Regions from separate parts of the Devosia sp. Leaf64 genome, predicted to be linked through region 2. Evidence: predicted binding sites of a transcription regulator. Region 2 holds the regulator's gene; each other region holds the start of a gene.

Region 1 (6,631 bases), 360 kb from region 2:
GAGGGCTTCGCGATTGCGGATTTTGTCGAAGAGGGAGGTGAGCTGGCCACGGGTGTTGAACGTGGCGCGGAGGGTGGGGTTTTCGAGATGGGTGGGGGAGACGGAGAGCGTGGTTTCGGGGGCGGAAGCCGTCGCCTCAGTAAAGGTCAGGGCAGTGGCGGAGAGGGGCGCGAAACCGGCGGAGGGAGCTACGGTTTCGGTTGAGCCGTCGGCGCGGGTGATGGTCTGGGCCGTAATGGTCTCACCGGAGACGGCGATGGCCGATGTGCCGGCGGGCAGCGTCAGCAGATCAGTGCGCGTAAGGCTCGTGGAATTGAGGACCGTGTAGGTGCCGGCTGTCGCGAGGGGCGCGGCGAGTTGGTCGCGAAGGGCTGCGGCTTCGGCGAAGAAGGCGGCGTAGTCGCGGTCGCTGTCTTCGTAGACGAAGCCGATCGAGGTTCCGGGAAGGATGTCGTGGAACTGGTTGAGGAGGACCGTCTTCCAGAGCCGCTCCAGCGTGTCCTTGGGGTAGGCGATGCCATGCCGGCTCGCGAGGACGGCGAGAACCTCGAGATCGTGGAGCGTCTGTTCGGCGAGGCGATTGTTGCGCTTGTTCTTGGCGACCGAGGTGAGGGTGCCGCGGTGATATTCGAGATAAAGCTCGCCGACCCAGCTTGGGAACGCCTCGGGCTCGCGGTTCATGCGCTCGACGAGGCGCTTGAAATAGGGTGCCATGGGCTCGTGTTTGATCTTGGGGCAGCCGGGAATGCCGCGCTCCATGCGGCGGACATTTTCGAGCATGCCGCGGGTGGGCCCGCCGCCGCCATCGCCGTGGCCATAGACGAGGAAGAGCTCGTCGTGGAGACCCTGCTGGCTGAAACGCTTCCAGGTGCCCATGACGTGGCTGGGGACGAGATCGGGGCAATAGGTGGTGTTGATCCCATCATATTCGTAACGCTGGGTCGTGAGGAAATAGGCCGGGACCTTGGTGCCATCCAAACCCTGCCAGAAGAAGATTTCATGCGGCATGCGGTTGGTGTCGTTCCAGCTCATCTTGTGGGTGATGAAGACTTCAAGGCCGGCCAGGGCCATGAGCTGGGGGAGGGCAGCGGTGTAGCCAAAAGTGTCTGGCAGCCAGACGATTTTTGGCGTCACGCCGAACTTGTCCTGGTGGTACTTTACGCCCTTGGTGATGTGGCGGACGAGGCTTTCGCCCGAGGCGATGACGACGTCGGGTTCGAGCCAAAGCGCGCCTTCGATCTCGAAGCGGCCGGCTTCGACCTGACTTTCGATGCGGGTGAACAGCTCGGGATAGTCCTCTTCGAGATAATCGAGCAGCACGCCCTGATTATACATGAAGCGGTAGTCGTCATATTCGTCCATCAGCGAGAGGGCATTGGCCATGGAACGCGCCATTTTCTGGCGGGTTTCGCGCACGCGCCAGAGCCAGGCGACGTCGATATGGGTGTGGCCGGTGGCGACGATCTCGGGCATGGCATCGGCGTCGGCCTCGGCGTAGAGGGCGTCGGCGCGGGTGCGTGCGGCTTCCAGGCTCGCGGTGAAACGTTCGGGATTGCCGGGGCGCAGGTCGATGAGGTCCACGGCTTCATCGATATGGCGGAGGAGGCGGGCGCGGCGGGCATCGTCGGGCTTGAGGAGCCGGGCGATGTCGAGCGGGACCTTTAGGTCGTAGTAGACGATTTCGGCGAGGCGATCGAGTGTGACCAGTTCGACGGCAAAGCCGAGCTGGCGGCGGTTTTCGATGGTGCCGGCCTCGATGAGGATGTCGATCGTTTCGCCGCCGGTCGCCTTGGAGGTGATGCGGAATTCACGGTGATTGCCATCGCCGCCGCTGGCGATCTTGCCGTTTAGGCGAACGAGAAGCTGCGGATCGCTGCGGCCCATGACGGAGCCGAACTGGGCCTCCACGCGGCCGAAGACGGGTTTGCCGGCCATTTCCTGAGGCAAGGTGACGGAGCCGCCGAACCAATAATAGCCATCGGGCTCGCCCCAGACGAGGTTCTGGTCGACGTCGGTCCATTCGCTGCGGTCTTCGAGCGCGGCTAGGTTGCGTTCGCCATTTTCGGCCTGCCGGTGCTTGAGCGGCACGAAGATGCCGGAGCGCTGGAAGATGCGCTCGCGGAGCACGGCGAGCAGGCGGTCGAGCTTGGCAATACGGGGCATGGGCAGACTTTTTCAATGGGACGCTGTGATTCAATTGACGGGTAGCGATAGCGAAAAACTATGGCGAGCGCGCGATAAAAACGTTGCAATGCCGAGATTTCAGCGGTTTTCCGCTTGTCGTTTCGGTGTCACAGTTTTGCTCTATCGCAGCGCCACTTTTCCCTTTTCGATTGGCCCGCCATGCACGCCCTAGACGCCACAGTATTGAGTAATGCTCGTATCGTTCTTGCCGATGGCATCCACGAAGGCGCGGTCGAAATCGCGGGCGGGGTCATCACCGATATCGGTTCGGCGAGCCGGCGCGGCACGGATCTGAACGGCGATTATCTCATTCCGGGGCTGGTGGAACTGCACACCGACCACCTGGAGACGCACTATGCGCCGCGGCCGAAAGTGCGGTGGCACCCGGTGGCGGCGGTGCAGGCGCATGACGCCCAGATCGCGGCTTCCGGCATTACCACGGTGTTCGACGCCATTCGCGTCGGGATCGACGAGCATGCCGATATGGGCGCGGTGGAGCTGCGGATCTTGGCCGATGCAGTGACGGCGGGCGTCAATGCCGGGCGGCTGCGGGCGGATCACCTGATCCACCTCCGCTGCGAGGTTTCGGCGCCGGATTGCCTCGAAAGTTTCGAGCAAATCATGGACCACCCGCTGGTGCGGCTGGCCTCGCTGATGGACCACGCGCCGGGCCAACGGCAGTTTGCGAGCCCGGATGCCTACAAGGTCTATTATCAGGGCAAGCTCAAGATGACAGACGATGAACTCGCCGAGTTCATCGCCAGACGATCATATGAATCTGGGACTTACTCGGACAAGCACCGCAAGGCATTGGCAGCGCTGAGCGCGGAGCGGGGCATTGCGCTGGCAAGCCACGACGATGCGACCAAGGCGCATGTGGACGAGGCCGTGGCGCTGGGCATCCGCATTGCCGAGTTTCCGACGACGTTTGAAGCCGCGCAGGCTTCGCGCGATGCGGGCATGGCCATCCTGATGGGCGGGCCTAATGTGGTGCGCGGCGGATCGCATTCGGGCAATGTTTCGGCACGCGATCTGGCGGCGGCGGGGCTCCTCGATATTTTGTCGTCCGACTACATTCCATTCTCGATGCTGCAATCGGCATTTTGCCTTGCCGAAGAGGTGCCGGGGATAAGTTTGCCGGACGCGATCGGTTTTGTGACCAAGCGCCCGGCCGAGGCGGCGGGGCTCGATGATCGCGGTGAGATTGCCGTGGGCAAGCGCGCGGACCTCGTCCATGTGCGGGTCGAAGAGGGCATTCCGATCGTCATGACCGTGTGGCGGCAGGGGCGTCGGGTTATATGAGCGGAACTATCGTCGCCGTCGTGGGCTCGAGTGGCGCTGGCAAGGACAGCGTCATGAACTTTGCGCGCGAGCGGCTGGGCGATGAGATCTGCACCGTAAGGCGCGTGGTGACGCGGCCGGCCGATGGCGGCAGCGAGGATCATGACAGCCTCTCGGAGGCAGAGTTTTTGGCCGCGGAGAGCCAGGGCGAATTTGCGCTGAGCTGGGAGGCGCATGGGCTGCATTATGGGCTGCCGGTGTCGCTCGATCGGGATCTTGGCGAGGGGCGGGTGGTTGTCGCCAACCTCTCGCGGGCGGTGATCCCGGACCTGTTGCGGCGCTATCCGACGGCGCTGGTGGTCGAGGTCTGGGCGGAGCCGGAAGTTGTCGCGAAGCGGCTGGCCGGGCGCGGGCGGGAAGATGCCGGGGAAATCCGGCGGCGGATGGACCGGAGCGTCGGGGTGAGACTGCCAGCGAGCACGGTGCGGATTGATAATTCGGGCGCGCTGGATGTGGCTGGGGAGCAGTTTGTGGGGCTGCTGAGGGATCTGTTGCGGGTCGGGGTTAGGGCTTAGCCTTTTTGGGCCGGCGCTTTTGGCTCCACCCCCTCCCTTCCTCCCCCATCTAGGGGGAGGTGTCGTATCCAGTTTTTGGCACTATCTGTTCAAAGCCACAGATATGCACCTCCCCCTTGATGGGGGAGGGTGGGAGGGGGTGTTCTATAGCCCTAGTTTCAAACCACCAATTCCATGCGCTCCGCCGGAAAGCGGCTCAGCGCGTAGGAGAGCGGATTGCTGTCGGGGTCGGCGTTGACTGCTTCGGAAACCAAGACGATCGCGCCGGGGGCGAGGCCCAGAAGCCGGGTTTCTTCGACGTCGGCGTGGCGGGCGGAGATGCGGGTGGTGGCGCGGACGTAGTCGGGGAAACCGTAGCTTTCGAAGGCGCGTGTGATCGAATTGAGCTCGGTGAGGCGGGCGGCGAAATCTGGAAATTGGCGATAGGCGAGCCAGGTGGTGGAGCGCGAGAGCGGCACGCCATCGGCGAGCGAAACCGCTTCGAGCCGCACGACCTTGGCGCCGGGTTTGAGGCCGAGGGCTTCGGCGACCTGGGCGCTGGCGTTATCGATGCGGTCGCCCAGGGTGTTGGTGACGACGGTGTTCGCCTGGCCCTTGAGGCCTTCGCGGAATCTGGTGCGCTTGCCGATGGGGTAGCTGAGGCGGCGAATACTTCTTACGAAAGTGCCGCGGCCTTGTTCGGCGATGACGACGCCTTCTTCGGCCAGCACCGCGAGGGCGCGGCGAACCGTGTGGCGGTTGGCGGAAAAGCGTTCGGAAAGAAGGGCTTCGGTGGGGAGGCGATCGCCATTGGCGAGTTTGCCGCCGACGATATCGAGGCGGATGGCATCGGCGATCTGACGCCAGAGGGCGACGCCGCCGGCAGTTGAATGCGATTTTGTCATTGCACTTTCACACGAGAAGCGTAGAGCGGAACGAGTGAGATTAGTTGTCTAGTTTATTAGACAAATCGAGGCAAGCATGATGTCAGAGATTTCTGCCGAACAGAGCGCGAGAAAGCGGGCGCTGGATGTGCTGGCGGCGGCGCCGGCCAAGGCGCTGGCCGAGCGCTGGGCCGCTTTCGGTGACCAGCCGGCGCATCAGCGCATTCGTGGCCCCGAGACCGGGCTCGTTATGGTGCGCGGCCGGGCGGGGGGCGGCGGGGCGCCGTTCAATCTCGGCGAGGCGACGGTGAGCCGGGCCAGTGTGCGGATTGTAACCGGGGAAATTGGGCACGGGTATTGTTTGGGGCGTGATCTCGATAAGGCCGAGGCGATTGCGGTGATCGATGCGCTGCGGCAGCGCGAGATGGCGCGGGTCGATGCGGAAATTATTGAGCCGCTGGAGGCGCTTATGGCGGCGGGCGATGAGAAGCGGGCCGAGGAGACGGCGGCGACGCGGGTGGACTTTTTCACCATGGTGCGAGGGGATAACTGATGCTTTCCCATGATTTTGGCGCGGGTTTTGCCGATCCGGTGCGCGATGCGCAGGGTGTGTTCCGGGCGGTTCTGGATGCGCTGTCGCATCCCGGTGTGGCGCAAAAACTGACGGGTATGAGTGACTGTGTGGGTAACCTCAAGGGTGAATTGGCTAGCACACTGTTAACACTTGGCGACCACGACACGGCGATTTGGTTATCACCGCGCGTCGATACGGCGGCGGTGAAGGGATTTGTCGGGTTTCATTCCGGCGCGCCGGTGGTGAGCGATGTGGCCAAGGCCGTTTTTGCTTTCGTGGCGCTCGGGGATGCGCTGCCGAATTTGGCGGACTGCAATCTTGGAAGCCAAGAATATCCGGATCGGTCGACGACGCTGGTGGTGGAATTGCCGGCGCTGAGTGGCGGGCCGGCGCTGGTGCTGCGGGGGCCGGGTATTCGCGACACGCAGGAGATTAGCCCGGTGGGTTTGCCGGGGGATTTCGTCAGCCAGTGGAGCGAGAACCGCGAGCTTTTTCCGCGCGGGGTGGACCTGTTGCTGGTGGCGGATGGGCAGGTGGTTGGCCTGCCGCGGACAACCCGGATTGGGGACGCGTAAATGTATGTTGCTGTAAAGGGCGGGGAAGCCGCCATTGCCAATGCGCATCGGTTGCTGGCGGATCGGCGGCGCGGAGATCGCGCGGTGCCGGCGTTGCGGCTCGACCAGATCGTCGAGCAGTTGGGCCTCGCGGTGGACCGGGCCATGGGCGAGGGATCGCTGTATGATCGGGAGCTGGCGGCGCTGGCGCTTTTGCAGGCGCGGGGCGATCTGATCGAGGCGATCTTTCTGGTCCGGGCCTATCGCACCACGCTGCCGCGGTTTGGCTATTCCGAGCCGATCGACACCGGGGCGATGAAAATCGAGCGGCGGATTTCGGCGACGTTCAAGGATTTGCCGGGCGGGCAGATGCTGGGGCCGACATTTGATTATACGCACCGGCTGCTGGACCCGAGCATTGTCGGCGAGGATGCCGAAGTGCCGGCCACGCGCGAGGCCGAAGAGAGCCGGGCGCCGCGGGTGACGGATTTGCTCGGGCGGCAGGGGCTGATCGAGCCGGATGGCGAATTGCCTGAGGGGCATGAGGTTGGCGATCTGACGCGCGAGCCGCTGGATTTTCCGCTCAATCGGGATTTGCGA
Region 2 (6,631 bases):
ATTGCCGTGAACAAACGCTAGTTCGTTCCGCCTTGATCAGCGCATATGTGGGTTTCGATCCTGCGGCGTTCTCGCTGCGGAGGCTTCGCCACGCGCTGTCGTCGCGCTGAAATAATCGACAGCTATTGTTGTCCAATACAAATCATTCGGCGCCGTTGTGCGCCGAGCGTCGGCGTTTTGCCGAAAGAAAGTTTAGAATGAATACGCAGATATTGAATATGCCGGGACAGTTGTTCCTCGGCACGAATGTTGAAAATGCATTTGCCCAGGGCGGGCGCCGGTTTTCGTCGGCGGCCAAGGCCGTACGCTTTGCCATGGAGCAGGCGGCGCCGGTCAGCCTGCGCGGTGCAATGCTCAAGGTCGAGGGCGAAACGCTCGGACCGGACCAGATCCGGACCCTTCACAGCCAGATGGAAACCATCGGGCAAGCGCGCCGCGCGCGATAGCGCGGCCCGTCGACTTTTAGGCCGCGTGGCTCTTCAGAGCCTCGGCCACCGCGAGCTCGGCCATTGTCAGGGCGGCAGCGCGGGTTCGCGCAGCGGCGATAAAACGGCCGTTGTGGCAAAACGTGGCGCCGGGAACACCGGATACCTTTTCCAGATCCTCATTGACGAGGCCAGCCCAGGCGGCAGGCAGATCTGCACGAAGCTCGAAGCCTTCGCCGCGACGAATGCCTGTTAGGCACCAATCCTTATCGCGCGGATGGACGACGAAGAGCAGATGGTCGGCGCCGGCTTTTTCGATGGCCGGGCGGAACGGCATGCCCATGGGCAATTCCAGAACGCGGCCTGGCCCGGTTGCCTCGATGGCGGCAAGAACCACGCTTTCAGCGCGCAGCTTTGCCGCTGCCCGCTTGACGCCAGCTTCGACGAAGCTGCGCGCCACGGCAAGCGCCTGCATGAAGGCCTTTTCGTCGGCATCGGTATCGGTGTCGTCGAAATCGGGCTTCAGGGTTTCGAGCAGCGAAGAGAGCGACAGGCCGGCGAGGGGGCCCGACGGGCTCTGCGCGCCATTATCGACGAGATCGATCGGCAGAACGAAACTGCCGTCAAAGCTCTCGTGGATGCTGTCCAAATGGTTTGCTGGGGTGCCGAGGGCGGCGATGTAGTCGCGCCCAAAGTGCTTCCAGACGAGACCGAAGGAGCTGTAGGGCTGACCATCGTCGCGGAGGGGCGCGCCGCGCTGGTGATGATCGAAAATATTGGCCGCTGGATCATAGGCACCGCCGACATCGTAGATGATGCGATCGGGGGCTGGGGCGATCCAATCCGGAGCGCGGGTGCGCACGATGCTGGCCTCAGGAAAGAGGCGCGTGAGGATGACGCTCGAGAGCAGTTCATCGGCATGAAATCCGCCAGAATGGGTGACGAGGAACTGGACAGACATGCCGGATTGCCTTGCTTTCGAACGGTAAGGAAGCGTTAGCCTCAGCTAGCCTGCTTCGGGTGTTTGACGCAATGGTATCAAGCCCATAAGCCTTGCATTAACTGGTCTCGAATAACGTTCACGGGCTTATAGGCCCATCGTGCGTGAGCGGCGTTAGACACCCGCTTCAGACTTGATCCCGGGGAAATAAATGGTCAGCCTCAGTTGGGTGACGACAGCAGGCTTTGCTATTATTGCGACGCTCTGTGTGTGCGTGTTCATCAGTATGCGCCATCTCAAATCGCTGGCCTGGCTGGCCGCGACCGCGGTTGCCGCAACGATCCAGACCGTGTTTTTTGCCGTGGCTGCGAACGATATGGCTTCGTCCATCGCCATTTCCATGCTGACGCCAGCCGCATATCTGGCTTTTGGACAATGCATCCGCGAAGCGCTCGGCCAGAAAGACCAACACTGGCGCCTCTATGCCGTGGTCGCCGTTCTGACCTGCCTTGGTGTCGCGTTGCGCCTGGCTGACGTTCCATTCGTCTATCGGACGTCGATTTTTCAGGCCTCCTGCGCCCTCGCGCTTGGCGACTGCCTGTTCAGGCTGTGGAAATACAAGGGGCGTGGGGCCGCGGAATATGCGCTTTGCGTGGTTGTCGGTGGAACTGCGGCAATGTTCGTCTACCGGTTTTTTGCCTATCCGATCATGTTCAGCGTTGGAACGAAATATGTGACGATCAGCGCCAGCGACCATGAGAGAACCACGCTGACAGTGTCGGCAATCTTGTCGGTTGCCGCATTATTCCTCGCATTGGCGCGGATCATCAATGGCGTGATCTACGACTATCGGCGCCTTTCGGAAATGGACAGCCTAACGGGACTTTTGAACCACCAAGCGTTTCATAGGCTCGCAAGTCCAGCGGGCAAAACGGGCGGCAGCGTGATTTTTTGCGATATCGATCATTTCAAATCCATCAACGACCGGTTCGGCCATCTCGCAGGGGACAAGGCTTTGCGTGCCTTTGCCGATCTCCTGAAAGCCAGCGGCTTTGCGGCGGGGCGGCTTGGGGGCGAAGAGTTTGCGCTGATCCTGCCGGACCTCGCTCCCGAAGTGGCGGCGATCGAGGCTGAGCGCCTGCGAATGAAATATGCCGGCATGCGGCACAGCGCCCTGGCAGAGGATGCCCGGGTCACGGCGAGCTTCGGCATTGCGGGATATGAGCCCGGCGAAGAGCCCCGGCGAGCGTTTTCACGCGCGGATGCGGCGCTCTATGCGGCTAAGTCGAGCGGGCGGAACCGCGTGGCTTTGCATGTGGAAGAAGAGACGGCAGCAAGCGCTGCCGCCTGAGGGTCAGGCTGGCTGGCCGAAGCGCTCGTCGAACGCGTAGCCGGCGCCGCGCACAGTGCGGATCGGATCGCTCTCGCGGCCCCGATTGATGGCGCGGCGGAGGCGGCCGATATGGACGTCGACGGTGCGCTCGTCGACATAGACGTCATTGCCCCAGACGCCATCGAGAAGCTGCTCGCGCGAATAGACGCGACCGGGATGGCGCATGAGATATTCGAGGAGGCGGTATTCGGTCGGGCCCAAGTGCACGTCGCGGGTAGAGCGGCGGACGCGATGGGTGGTGCGGTCGAGTTCGAGATCGCCGACCTTGAGCGCTGCCGTTACGAGGTTCGGATTGGCGCGGCGGAGGAGGGCGTGGATGCGGGCGACCAGTTCGGGAACCGAGAAGGGTTTTACCACATAGTCGTCGGCGCCGGTCGAGAGACCCCGGACGCGCTCTTCCTCTTCGCCGCGGGCAGTGAGCATGATGATGGGAATGCGCTGGGTTTCTTCGCGGGCGCGAAGACGGCGGCAGAGTTCGATGCCTGAGATTTCGGGCAGCATCCAATCGAGCAGGATCAGGTCCGGCAGCTTGTCCTGAATGGCGAGCTGGGCTTCGTCGCCGGTTTCGGCCGTGACGACGCGAAAGCCTTCGGCTTCGAGATTATAGCGCAAGAGGATGGCGATATCGCCCTCGTCTTCAACAACGAGAATGGTCGCGGGCATAGGCGTGCTCCATCGATCGGCCTCAACGTCTGGCCGAAAGTCATGGTTCTTGTGGTTTACCCCCACCCGGCCTCCCCCTGAAAGAGGGGGAGGGGAAGGAAGGGTTTACGCTTTGATCTGCGTGCGGTGCAGTTCCTGCACGTCTGCGGTGAGTTGCTTGCCGGTTTGCAGGTAGTAGGCGCGTTCGGCGATGTTGGTCGCGTGGTCGCCGATGCGCTCGAGGTTTTTGGCGCAGAAGAGGAGATGCGTGCAGGTGGTGATGTTGCGCGGATCTTCCAGCATGTAGGTCAAGAGTTCGCGGAAGAGCGAGGTGTGCATGGCGTCGACTTCGTCGTCGCGGTTGCAGACTTCGACGGCGGCTGCCGCGTCGCGATTGGCATAGGCGTCGAGTGAATCCTTGAGCTGACGGAGGACAAGGGCGGTCATGTTCTTGACGCCATTGTAGAAAGTCGGCTGCAGGTTGATGCCTTCGAGCTTGAGCGAACGGCGAGCCAATTGCTTGGCCATATCGCCGACGCGTTCGAGATCGTTGGCGACGTGAACGGCGGTGATGACCGAGCGCAGGTCGCTCGCCATCGGCTGGCGGCGGGCGATCAGGGAGACGGCCATTTCGTCGATCTTGCGCTGCATGTCGTCGATGCGCTGGTCGGCGATGATGGTGAGGTCGGCCAGCTCGCGATCGAGCTTGAGAAGGGCCTTGGTGCCGTTCTCGATGGCGACTTCGACCTGGCCACCCATTTCGGCAATGGTCTGGGCCAGGGTGTTGAGCTCGTCGGTGAAGGACGAGACGATGTGGTCGGACGTGTTGTTATTGGTGGGCATGATGTTGGCTCCTCGTTCCGCGATCAGCCGATGCGGCCCATGATGTAGTCCTGGGTCTGCTTGTTCACCGGATTGGTGAAGATGTCTTCGGTCTGACCCTGTTCGATCAGATTGCCCAGATGGAAGAAGGCGGTGCGCTGGCTGACGCGGGCGGCCTGCTGCATCGAGTGGGTCACGATGACGATGGTGTAGTTTTCGCGCAGTTCGTCGATCAGCTCTTCGATGACGGCGGTGGCGATCGGGTCGAGGGCCGAGCAGGGCTCGTCCATCAGGATCACTTCGGGGCCAACGGCGATGGCGCGCGCGATGCAAAGACGCTGTTGCTGGCCGCCGGAGAGGCCGGTGCCGGGCTCGGCCAGACGATCCTTCACTTCTTCGAAGAGGCCGGCCTTGCGGAGCGATGACACGACGATTTCGTCGAGATCGGTCTTGTTACGGGCGAGGCCATGGATGCGCGGGCCATAGGCGACGTTGTCGTAGATCGACTTGGGGAAGGGATTGGGCTTCTGGAAGACCATGCCGATGCGGGCGCGCAGTTCGACCACGTCCAGATCCTGGGCATAGATGTCCTCGCCATCGAGCTTGATAGTGCCGCCGACCTTGGCGCCTTCGATGGTGTCGTTCATGCGATTGATGCAGCGCAGGAAGGTCGACTTGCCGCAGCCCGATGGCCCGATGAAGGCGGTGACGGCGCGGTCAGGAATGTCGATCGAAATGCCGTGCAGGGCTTGCTTGGCGCCATAGTGGACGGTGACGTCGCGGGCGGTCAGGCGGATAGGGCGGTCAAGCACGTCAGTCGGGTTCATAGCGGAGTCCAGGTTCTGGGAGGTCTTCTTTACCTTGCCGGCAAGCATATCCATTTGGATCACACTCCTTAAGCGCGCTTTTCAAGGCGGGAGCGGAGATAGATCGCCACGCCGTTGAGCAGGATCATTACCCCAAGCAGCACCATGATGGCGGCTGCGGTGCGGGGCTCGAAGAAATTGCGGTTTTCATTGCCCTGCCAGAGATAGATCTGGACGGGAAGGGCGGCGGCCTGATCGAGCGGGGTCGCGGGGACCGACGCCACGAAGGCCTTCATGCCGATGAGCAGCAGTGGTGCGGTTTCGCCAAGGGCATGGGCGACGCCGAGAATGGTTGCCGTGAGGATCGACGGAAAGGTCACCGGCAGGACGTGGTGGAACACCATCTGGGTTTTCGAGGCACCCATGCCGAGCGCTGCCTGGCGCAGGGCCGGGGAGACGCCCATCAGCGCTCCACGGGTGGCGATGATGATGGTGGGAAGGGTCATCAGCGTCAGCACCAGGCCGCCAACGAGCGGGGCGGAGATCGGCAGGTGGAACCAGTTGATGAACACCGCGGCGCCGAGGAGACCGAAGACGATCGAGGGGACGGCCGCGAGGTTGTTGATATTGACCTCGATGAGATCGGTGAGGCGCGATTTTGGCGCGAACTCTTCGAGATAGATGGCTGCGGCAACGCCGATCGGAACGGCGAGGACGACAACGATCAGCATCATCCAGAGCGTACCGACAAAGGCGCCGAGGAGACCAGCGGAAGCAGGCGCTGAGCGGCTATCGACATTGGTGAAGATCGACCAGGCAAAACCATTGGTGATGGTGCCGTTTTCTTCGAAGATGTCGATCAGGCCACGGGTTGGCGCCGAAAGCTGCTGTTGGGTATCACCAAGCGAGCGATCGATATTGCCCTTGACCCAGTTGGCCGTATTGGCCGAGGCGAGCACATCGACTTCGACGGTCTGGCCGAGGAGCGAGGGATCGCTGACGAACTTTTCGCGAATGGCGTGGCGGGCATTGGTTTCGGGGATCGCGAGAAGTTCGCGGCTCGTAATGTCGTAGCCTTCCGGGAGCGCCTTGCGAAGCGAGGCTTCGACAATGGTGTTCCAGTTGAGGAGCGCAACTTCGCGCTGCCACTTGAGGCTTGCGGCATTGAACTCGGCTTCCGAGGCGAAATCGGCGCGGGCAGGTGCCGGGCCAACGTCGATCACAGCCGGATCATAGGTGACGGCCAGGTGGACGTTGGACTGGATGAATGCCGGGATGCCCTTGCGGAACACATCGACGAACAGCAGGGCCACGAAGCCGAGGGCAAGAGCGATGGCGGCGATGCCAAGGCCGCGGAAGATCTGCTCATTCAGGTGACGGCGGCGAAGGCCGGACCGGACAAGCTTGCGGCGATCGGCGCTGGCGCTCGAGGACGTCTGAATATCGGTAGCCATTTTATTCGTACTGCTCCCGGAAGCGGCGCACGATGTAGAGCGCGAAGATGTTGAGGCAGAGGGTCACGACGAAGAGCGTCAGGCCCAGAGCAAAGCCGACCAGGGACTGCGGGCCGGTGAAATCGGTATCGCCGGTGAGCTGGTTGACG
Region 3 (6,631 bases), on a different contig from region 2:
TCGTCGTCATGGGCGGCTTCGGCCTCGCCATTATAGCGCTTCTGGGCTTTTCCGCCCGCGAAACGCTCCCCGCCGACCGGCGCGTCCCGCTCAATCCGCGCACGATCCTCGGCAATTATCGACGCCTCCTCCGCGCCCCGGCCTTTCTGCTGCCCGCCGGTACGCTGGCGGCCGCCTTTGGTGGCTTTTACGCCTCCGCCGCGCTCCTGCCCTTCGTGCTCATCGATCAGATCGGCCTCACGCCCTTCCAGTTCGCCATGGCCATGCTGATCCAGACGGGCTCGTTCATCACCGGCAATCTCATTGCCGCGCGCCTCGCCAAGCGCGTCGATGGCTGGCAACTGGTCGCCATCGGTCTGGTGCTCATCGGGCTCTCGGGCCTTGGCTACGCCATAGCCCCGCGCATCTGGCCCAATGAGGTTCTGGCTGTCATGATCCCCGTGGGCTTCTGGATGCTGTCGCTTGCCTGCATCAGCCCCAGCGCCACCGCCGCCGCCATGTCAGGCTTTGGCGAAATTGCCGGTTCAGCGGGAGCATTGACCGGCTTCTTTCAGATGGGCGGCGGTTTCCTCGCCTCCCTTGCCGGCACGCTGCTCTTCCCCGAAGCCCGCAGCGCGCTCGTCATCCTCATGCCGGCTTTGGCGCTGCTGGCCATCGCCCTCGCCAGCGCCGACTTGAGGCGCACCCGCTCGGCCGTGCAGCGCTAGCGTCGCGCCTCAGCTATGGAGACCGGGTGCCTCGCGGCCGGTCGAGGCGACATATTCGGTATAGCCACCGCCATAGACATGAACGCCCTCGGGCGTCAGCTCGAGCACACGATTGGAGAGCGCGGCGAGGAAATGCCGATCGTGGCTGACGAAGAGCATGGTGCCTTCGTAATTGCTCAGCGCCGTTATCAGCATTTCCTTGGTCGCGATATCGAGGTGGTTGGTCGGCTCGTCGAGCACCAGAAAATTCGGTGGATCGAACAGCATCATCGCCATGACGAGACGCGCCTTTTCGCCGCCCGAAAGCACGCGACACTTCTTTTCGATATCGTCGCCTGAAAAGCCGAAGGCGCCGGCCAGCGCACGCAGCGGCGCCTGGCCTGCCTGCGGGAAGGAATATTCGAGCTGGCCGAAGACAGTCAGGTCGCCATCGAGCACATCCATCGCGTGCTGGGCAAAATAGGCCATCTTCACCGACGGACCGCGCGAGACCGAACCATCATCTGGATCGGTGGTGCCGGTCACCAGTTTCAGCAGCGTCGACTTGCCCGCGCCGTTGATGCCCATGATCGCCCAGCGTTCACGCCGACGAACGTGGAAATCGAGCCCGTTATAAATCGAGCGCGACCCATAGCTTTTCGACACGCCCTTCAAAAGCGCGACGTCTTCACCCGAGCGGGGCGCTGGGCGAAATTCGAAATCGACAGTCTGCCGGCGCTTGGGCGGCTCGACGCGGTCGATCTTGTCGAGCTTTTTCACCCGGCTCTGCACCTGCGCCGCATGGCTGGCGCGCGCCTTGAAGCGCGCGATGAAATCGAGCTCTTTTGCGAGCATGGCCTGCTGGCGCTCGAACTGCGCCTGCTGGTTCTTTTCGGCCAGCGCCCGCTGCTGCTGATAAAATTCGTAATTGCCCGAATAAGTCGTCAGCGCGCCGGCGTCGATCTCGACGATTTTCGTGCAGATCCGGTTCATGAATTCGCGGTCGTGCGAGGTCATGAAGAGAGCGCCCTGATAATTCTGCAAAAACTCTTCGAGCCAGATCAGGCTTTCGAGATCGAGGTGGTTCGAGGGTTCGTCGAGCAGTAGCGCGTCGGGGCGCATGAGAAGGATCTTGGCGAGCGCCACGCGCATCTTCCAGCCGCCCGAAAGCGCGCCGACATCGCCATCCATCATTTCCTGCGAAAAGCCGAGGCCATCGAGCACTTCGCGCGCGCGCCCATCGAGCGAATAGCCGTCGAGCTCTTCGAACTGGTGCTGGATTTCCCCATAGCGCTCGATGATGGCGTCCATCTCGTCGGCCTTATCGGGATCACCCATATCGGCTTCGAGCGCGCGCATTTCCCTGACAATTTCACTGACCGGGCCGGCGCCATCCATGACGGCAGCAACCGCGCTGACCCCGCTCATTTCGCCAACATCCTGGCTGAAATAGCCGATGGTCGTGCCGCGCTCGACCGAAACCTGGCCCTCATCGGGCTGCTCTTCGCCGGTGATCATGCGGAAAAGCGTCGTCTTGCCCGCGCCATTGGGCCCTACAAGACCGATCTTCTCGCCCTTGAGCAGCGTTGCCGATGCCTCGATAAAGACGATCTGCTTGCCGTTCTGCTTGCCGATGCTTTCGAGGCGGATCATGGGGAGCCCTTGAAATTCAGTAGTCCTCATCCTGAGGTGCTTGCCGGAGGCAAGCCTCGAAGGACGAGGGCGTGGTTCAAGGAGCGCGTGCCACGTCCTCGTGGTTCGAGGCTACGCTGCGCTCCGCACCTCACCATGAGGACGACTATGCGTTACGATTTAGGGCGGTCTCTAAAGAACGGGGGCGTTATGCGCAAGGCAGCGTTTTGCAACGCGGCCTTGCAGCGCTTTCCCGCCTAAGCCGCATCGCTGATCAGCCCCTCGGCCATGCCATATTCATGGAGCTTGCGGTAGAGCGTCGAGCGGCCGATCCCCAGCGCCCTTGCGACACGCGACATGCGGCCGCCGTGATAGTCGATGGCAAAGGCAATAGCCTCGCGCTCGATATCGCCAAGTGCGCGCAGATCCCCTGCCGAACTGAGGAAGCGATCCTGCATCGGCTCGATTTCGGGCTCAGGCCGCGGCCGAGCCGGAGCGGTATCGATATGAATGGGCGCCGCCAAGACCGGGGCGCGCTCGGTCGCGCGATACGCCTCATCGCGGCCGGCAGCTTGCGCGAGAATCTGCGGAAAATCCTTGGGCTCAAGAAAGGCCGAGTCAGCAAGGACGATGGCGCGATAGATGGCGTTTTCAAGCTGGCGGACATTGCCCGGCCAATCGTAGGAGGCGAGCAGATCGAGCGCCTTGGGCGTCACGCCAACGACGCGCTTGCCCGCTTCCGCCGAAAGGCGGGCGACGAAATGAGCCGTAAGGTTCTGCAGATCTTCCATTCGCTCGCGCAGCGGCGGCACGTAGATCGGGAAAACATTGAGCCGATAAAACAGGTCCTCGCGGAATTCGCCCGATTTGGCGAGGTTGAGCAGGCGCCGGTTGGTGGCCGAAATCACCCGTACATTGACCCGCTCTGGCCGCGCCGCGCCGACCGGCTCGATCTCGCCTTCCTGCAAGGCGCGGAGCAGTTTGACCTGCGTTTCGAGCGGCAGTTCGCCCACTTCATCGAGGAACAGCGTACCGCCATGGGCCTCGGCAAATTTCCCCGCCTGGTCGGCAATGGCGCCGGTAAAGGCCCCCTTCTTGTGCCCGAAGAGCACGGATTCAACGAGATTGGGTGGGATGGCGCCGCAATTGACGGTCACGAACGGTTTTCCCGCGCGATCGGACATGCCCTGAATGATGCGCGCGACCATTTCCTTGCCGACGCCGGTTTCGCCCTCGATGAGCACCGGGATCGGGCTTTTCGCCGCCTTGCCCGAAAGCGTCAGCACGCGGGCCATGGCTGGTGCCGTCGCGATCATGTCCGATTGGGTCAGTGTGCCACTGCGCTTGGCCGTGTCGGAGCGGATAGCCGCTTCGAGCGTATCGAGCTTCATCGCATTGCGCAGCGAGATGATGAGGCGCTCGGGCGAAACGGGTTTGACGAAATAGTCAGCTGCGCCCTGGCGCATGGCCGAGATGACGGTTTCGAGCGAGGCATTGGCCGTCTGGATGATCACCGGCGTGGTGAGTCCCTCGGCCCGCATCACCGACATGACCCCCATGCCGTCGAGATCGGGCATGACGAGATCGAGGATCATCGCGCCGATCTTGCGATCGTCGCGCAGAATAGCGAGGGCTTGCTCGCCCCCCGTCGCCGTCAATGGCTTGAAGCCGGCTCGATTGGCAATTTCGGCAGTAAGCCGGAGTTGGACCGGATCGTCATCGACCACAAGAACGCGCGTCATGCCTATCCCAAAGCTGATTGCGGGCAAAAGGCACGAATCGGGTGTGCCGTTTTGGGAAGACAATGAAGAAACGGCGTTAAGAGGGTGTTAATCCTAAATATTTCGGCTTCGCTTTTGCGCGCGCCAAACGGCGCGAAGGCGTTGCCATGCCCAAATAAAAAGGGCCGCGGAAAATCCGTGACCCTCAGAATTCAGTGATAGATGGTCGTCCGACCGATTAATGCTGCGCTTCGGAATAACGCGACAGTTCGTCTTTTACTTCGAGCTTTTTTCGCTTCAGCGTGGAAACCATCAGGTCGTCATATTGGCGATTCTGCATCTCTGCCTGAATCTGCCGGTCCAGTTCCTGGTGGCGCCGCTCCAGCGCTGCGATGTGGCCTTCAGTAGTCATAGACAACTCCTTAGACATCGTGGACGAGGATCATGGTCACAAATCTTTCATGGTTTGTCGAGCACAGATGGGCAGCTCATCGAAATCAGATGCAAAACAAGGTGTGATGCGTTAACCAAAGGTGAGTGGGAGCAGGGTTTTCCGGTCATGCTGCAGCTCAGCAAGGAACAAGAGGCCCAACTCGGGCTGGAACTGGCGACAAAGCGGCAGGAGCATGCGGATCTTGACGCGGCGATCCACACGCTGACGCAGTCGCAATTTTCCGACAAGATGCTCGTGCAGCGGCTCAAGAAGCGCAAATTGGCGCTGAAAGACCGCATCACCCAGCTCGAAAACATTTTACTGCCCGATATCATCGCCTGAAAAGTCGCTGAGCGCCCCGCCCCGGCTTGAGCGGTCTTTGATTTTGAGCTAGATGCGGTTTTTGCGGAGCGGCAGGGGAGACACCGCCATGCTCAAGCCACCTGTGGCCATCGTCATGGGCAGTCAATCGGACTGGCCGACCATGCGTCTTGCCGCCGAAACACTCGAATCCCTTGAAATCGAATATGAGGCGCGGATCGTCTCGGCGCACCGGACGCCCGAGCGCCTGGTGGATTTTGCTACCAATGCCCGCGCCGAAGGCATCAAGATCATCATCGCCGGGGCTGGAGGCGCCGCGCATCTGCCGGGCATGATCGCCGCGATGACACCGCTTCCCGTCTTCGGTGTGCCGGTGCGCTCCAAGGCACTAAGCGGGCTCGATAGCCTTTATTCCATCGTGCAGATGCCCGGCGGCATTCCCGTCGGCACGCTCGCCATTGGCGAGCCGGGCGCGATCAATGCCGCCCTTTTGGCTGCGGCGGTTCTGGCCCTCAATGATGACGAATTGGCCGACCGGCTCGACGCGCATCGCGAACGGCAGGCGAAGGCCGTGCCGCATTTCCCCTCCGATCTCGAGTAAAACTCTTGGCAGACACTTTTGCGGCGCTGCGCCCCGGCGCCACCATCGGCATTTTGGGCGGTGGCCAGTTGGGCCGGATGCTGGCCCTCGCGGCAGCAAAGCTTGGGCTCAAGAGCCACATCTATTGCCCCGATCCGCAAAGCCCCGCCTTTGACGTGACTCCACTGAAGACCGTCGCGGCATATGATGATGCATCTGCGCTGCGGGCCTTCGCGGCAGAGGTCGATGTCATCACCTATGAATTTGAGAATGTGCCGGCAGCGACGGCCGAAATTCTCGCAAGTTTGAAGCCGCTTCGGCCAGGCGCCAACGCCCTGGCGATCTCGCAGGATCGTTTGGCCGAGAAGAGCTTTCTGGCCTCGAAGAATATTCCGGTCGCGCCCTATCGCGCGGTTCATTCGCTCGATGAGCTCAATGACGCGATCTCTGCGATTGGCCTTCCCGCAGTTCTGAAGACCACGCGGCTTGGCTATGACGGCAAGGGGCAGCGCGTGCTGCGGGCGCCGGAAGACGCGGCATCAGCCTTTGCCGATTTGAAGCCGCATCCGCTGGTGCTCGAAGGTTTTGTGGATTTCGAAAAGGAAATCTCTGTCGTTGTGGCGCGCGGCGCGGATGGCACCGTGCGGGCCTTCGATCCGGCCGAAAATGTCCATCGCGACCATATCCTCTTCACCTCGACGGTTCCCGCCGAGATTGCGCCGGGCATTGCCAAACATGCGGCCATGCTCGCCAAGGTCATCGTCGTTGCGCTCGATTATGTCGGGGTGCTTGGCGTCGAGTTTTTCGTCATCGGCGGCGAGCGCCCGAGCCTCGTCGTCAACGAGATCGCACCCCGCGTCCATAATTCCGGCCACTGGACTGAAGCAGTGTGCCTCACCGACCAGTTCGAACAGCACATCCGCGCCGTTGCCGGCTGGCCGCTCGGCGATCCGCAGCGCTATGCCGATGTGGTCATGCAGAACCTGATCGGCGACGAGGTCGATATTGTCCCCGGCGGCATCGATGGCGATACCCAACCGCATCTTTATGGCAAGGCGGAAGCGCGGCCTGGGCGGAAGATGGGGCACATCAATAAGATTGTGCGGGCGAACTAGTTTTGCTCCAGCGAACGCTGGAGCTTTCCTCACCGAAGGCGAAACGTGTCGCTCCCATCCCTGTCCTCGAAGACCTCCCACCCACTGCACTTCCCTCGGGCTTGACCCGAGGGCCAGTTCGGAAGCCACAAACATTCAGGCAT

Evidence for each region. The regulator PhoB, encoded in region 2, activates phosphate uptake and scavenging genes when phosphate is short. The targets are predictions, from matches to a motif close to TGTCATNNANCTGTCAT.
Region 1: ASE94_RS17690 (alpha-D-ribose 1-methylphosphonate 5-triphosphate diphosphatase) is a predicted target of PhoB. The motif match lies at 2,279-2,295, and genes of this name have one in related genera.
Region 3: ASE94_RS20530 (DUF465 domain-containing protein) is a predicted target of PhoB. The motif match lies at 4,486-4,502, and genes of this name have one in related genera.

The regions. Positions count from the first base shown of each region.
Region 1 covers NZ_LMLO01000024.1:5,397-12,027, forward strand. The annotation lists gene ASE94_RS17685 (glycoside hydrolase family 38 C-terminal domain-containing protein) at 1-2,163, opposite strand, end outside; gene ASE94_RS17690 (alpha-D-ribose 1-methylphosphonate 5-triphosphate diphosphatase) at 2,344-3,486, shown strand; gene phnN (phosphonate metabolism protein/1,5-bisphosphokinase (PRPP-forming) PhnN) at 3,483-4,040, shown strand; gene phnF (phosphonate metabolism transcriptional regulator PhnF) at 4,199-4,924, opposite strand; gene phnG (phosphonate C-P lyase system protein PhnG) at 5,004-5,456, shown strand; gene phnH (phosphonate C-P lyase system protein PhnH) at 5,456-6,052, shown strand; gene ASE94_RS17715 (carbon-phosphorus lyase complex subunit PhnI) at 6,053-6,631, shown strand, end outside.
Region 2 covers NZ_LMLO01000024.1:368,198-374,828, forward strand. The annotation lists gene ASE94_RS19475 (hypothetical protein) at 1-21, shown strand, start outside; gene ASE94_RS19480 (hypothetical protein) at 198-446, shown strand; gene ASE94_RS19485 (MYG1 family protein) at 463-1,386, opposite strand; gene ASE94_RS19490 (GGDEF domain-containing protein) at 1,577-2,716, shown strand; gene phoB (phosphate regulon transcriptional regulator PhoB) at 2,720-3,421, opposite strand; gene phoU (phosphate signaling complex protein PhoU) at 3,527-4,243, opposite strand; gene pstB (phosphate ABC transporter ATP-binding protein PstB) at 4,267-5,049, opposite strand; gene pstA (phosphate ABC transporter permease PstA) at 5,118-6,482, opposite strand; gene pstC (phosphate ABC transporter permease subunit PstC) at 6,484-6,631, opposite strand, start outside.
Region 3 covers NZ_LMLO01000005.1:50,782-57,412, reverse strand. The annotation lists gene ASE94_RS02835 (multidrug effflux MFS transporter) at 1-707, shown strand, start outside; gene ASE94_RS02830 (ABC-F family ATP-binding cassette domain-containing protein) at 717-2,339, opposite strand; gene ASE94_RS02825 (sigma-54 dependent transcriptional regulator) at 2,576-4,060, opposite strand; gene ASE94_RS20530 (DUF465 domain-containing protein) at 4,278-4,451, opposite strand; gene ASE94_RS02820 (DUF465 domain-containing protein) at 4,599-4,814, shown strand; gene purE (5-(carboxyamino)imidazole ribonucleotide mutase) at 4,903-5,394, shown strand; gene ASE94_RS02810 (5-(carboxyamino)imidazole ribonucleotide synthase) at 5,400-6,488, shown strand.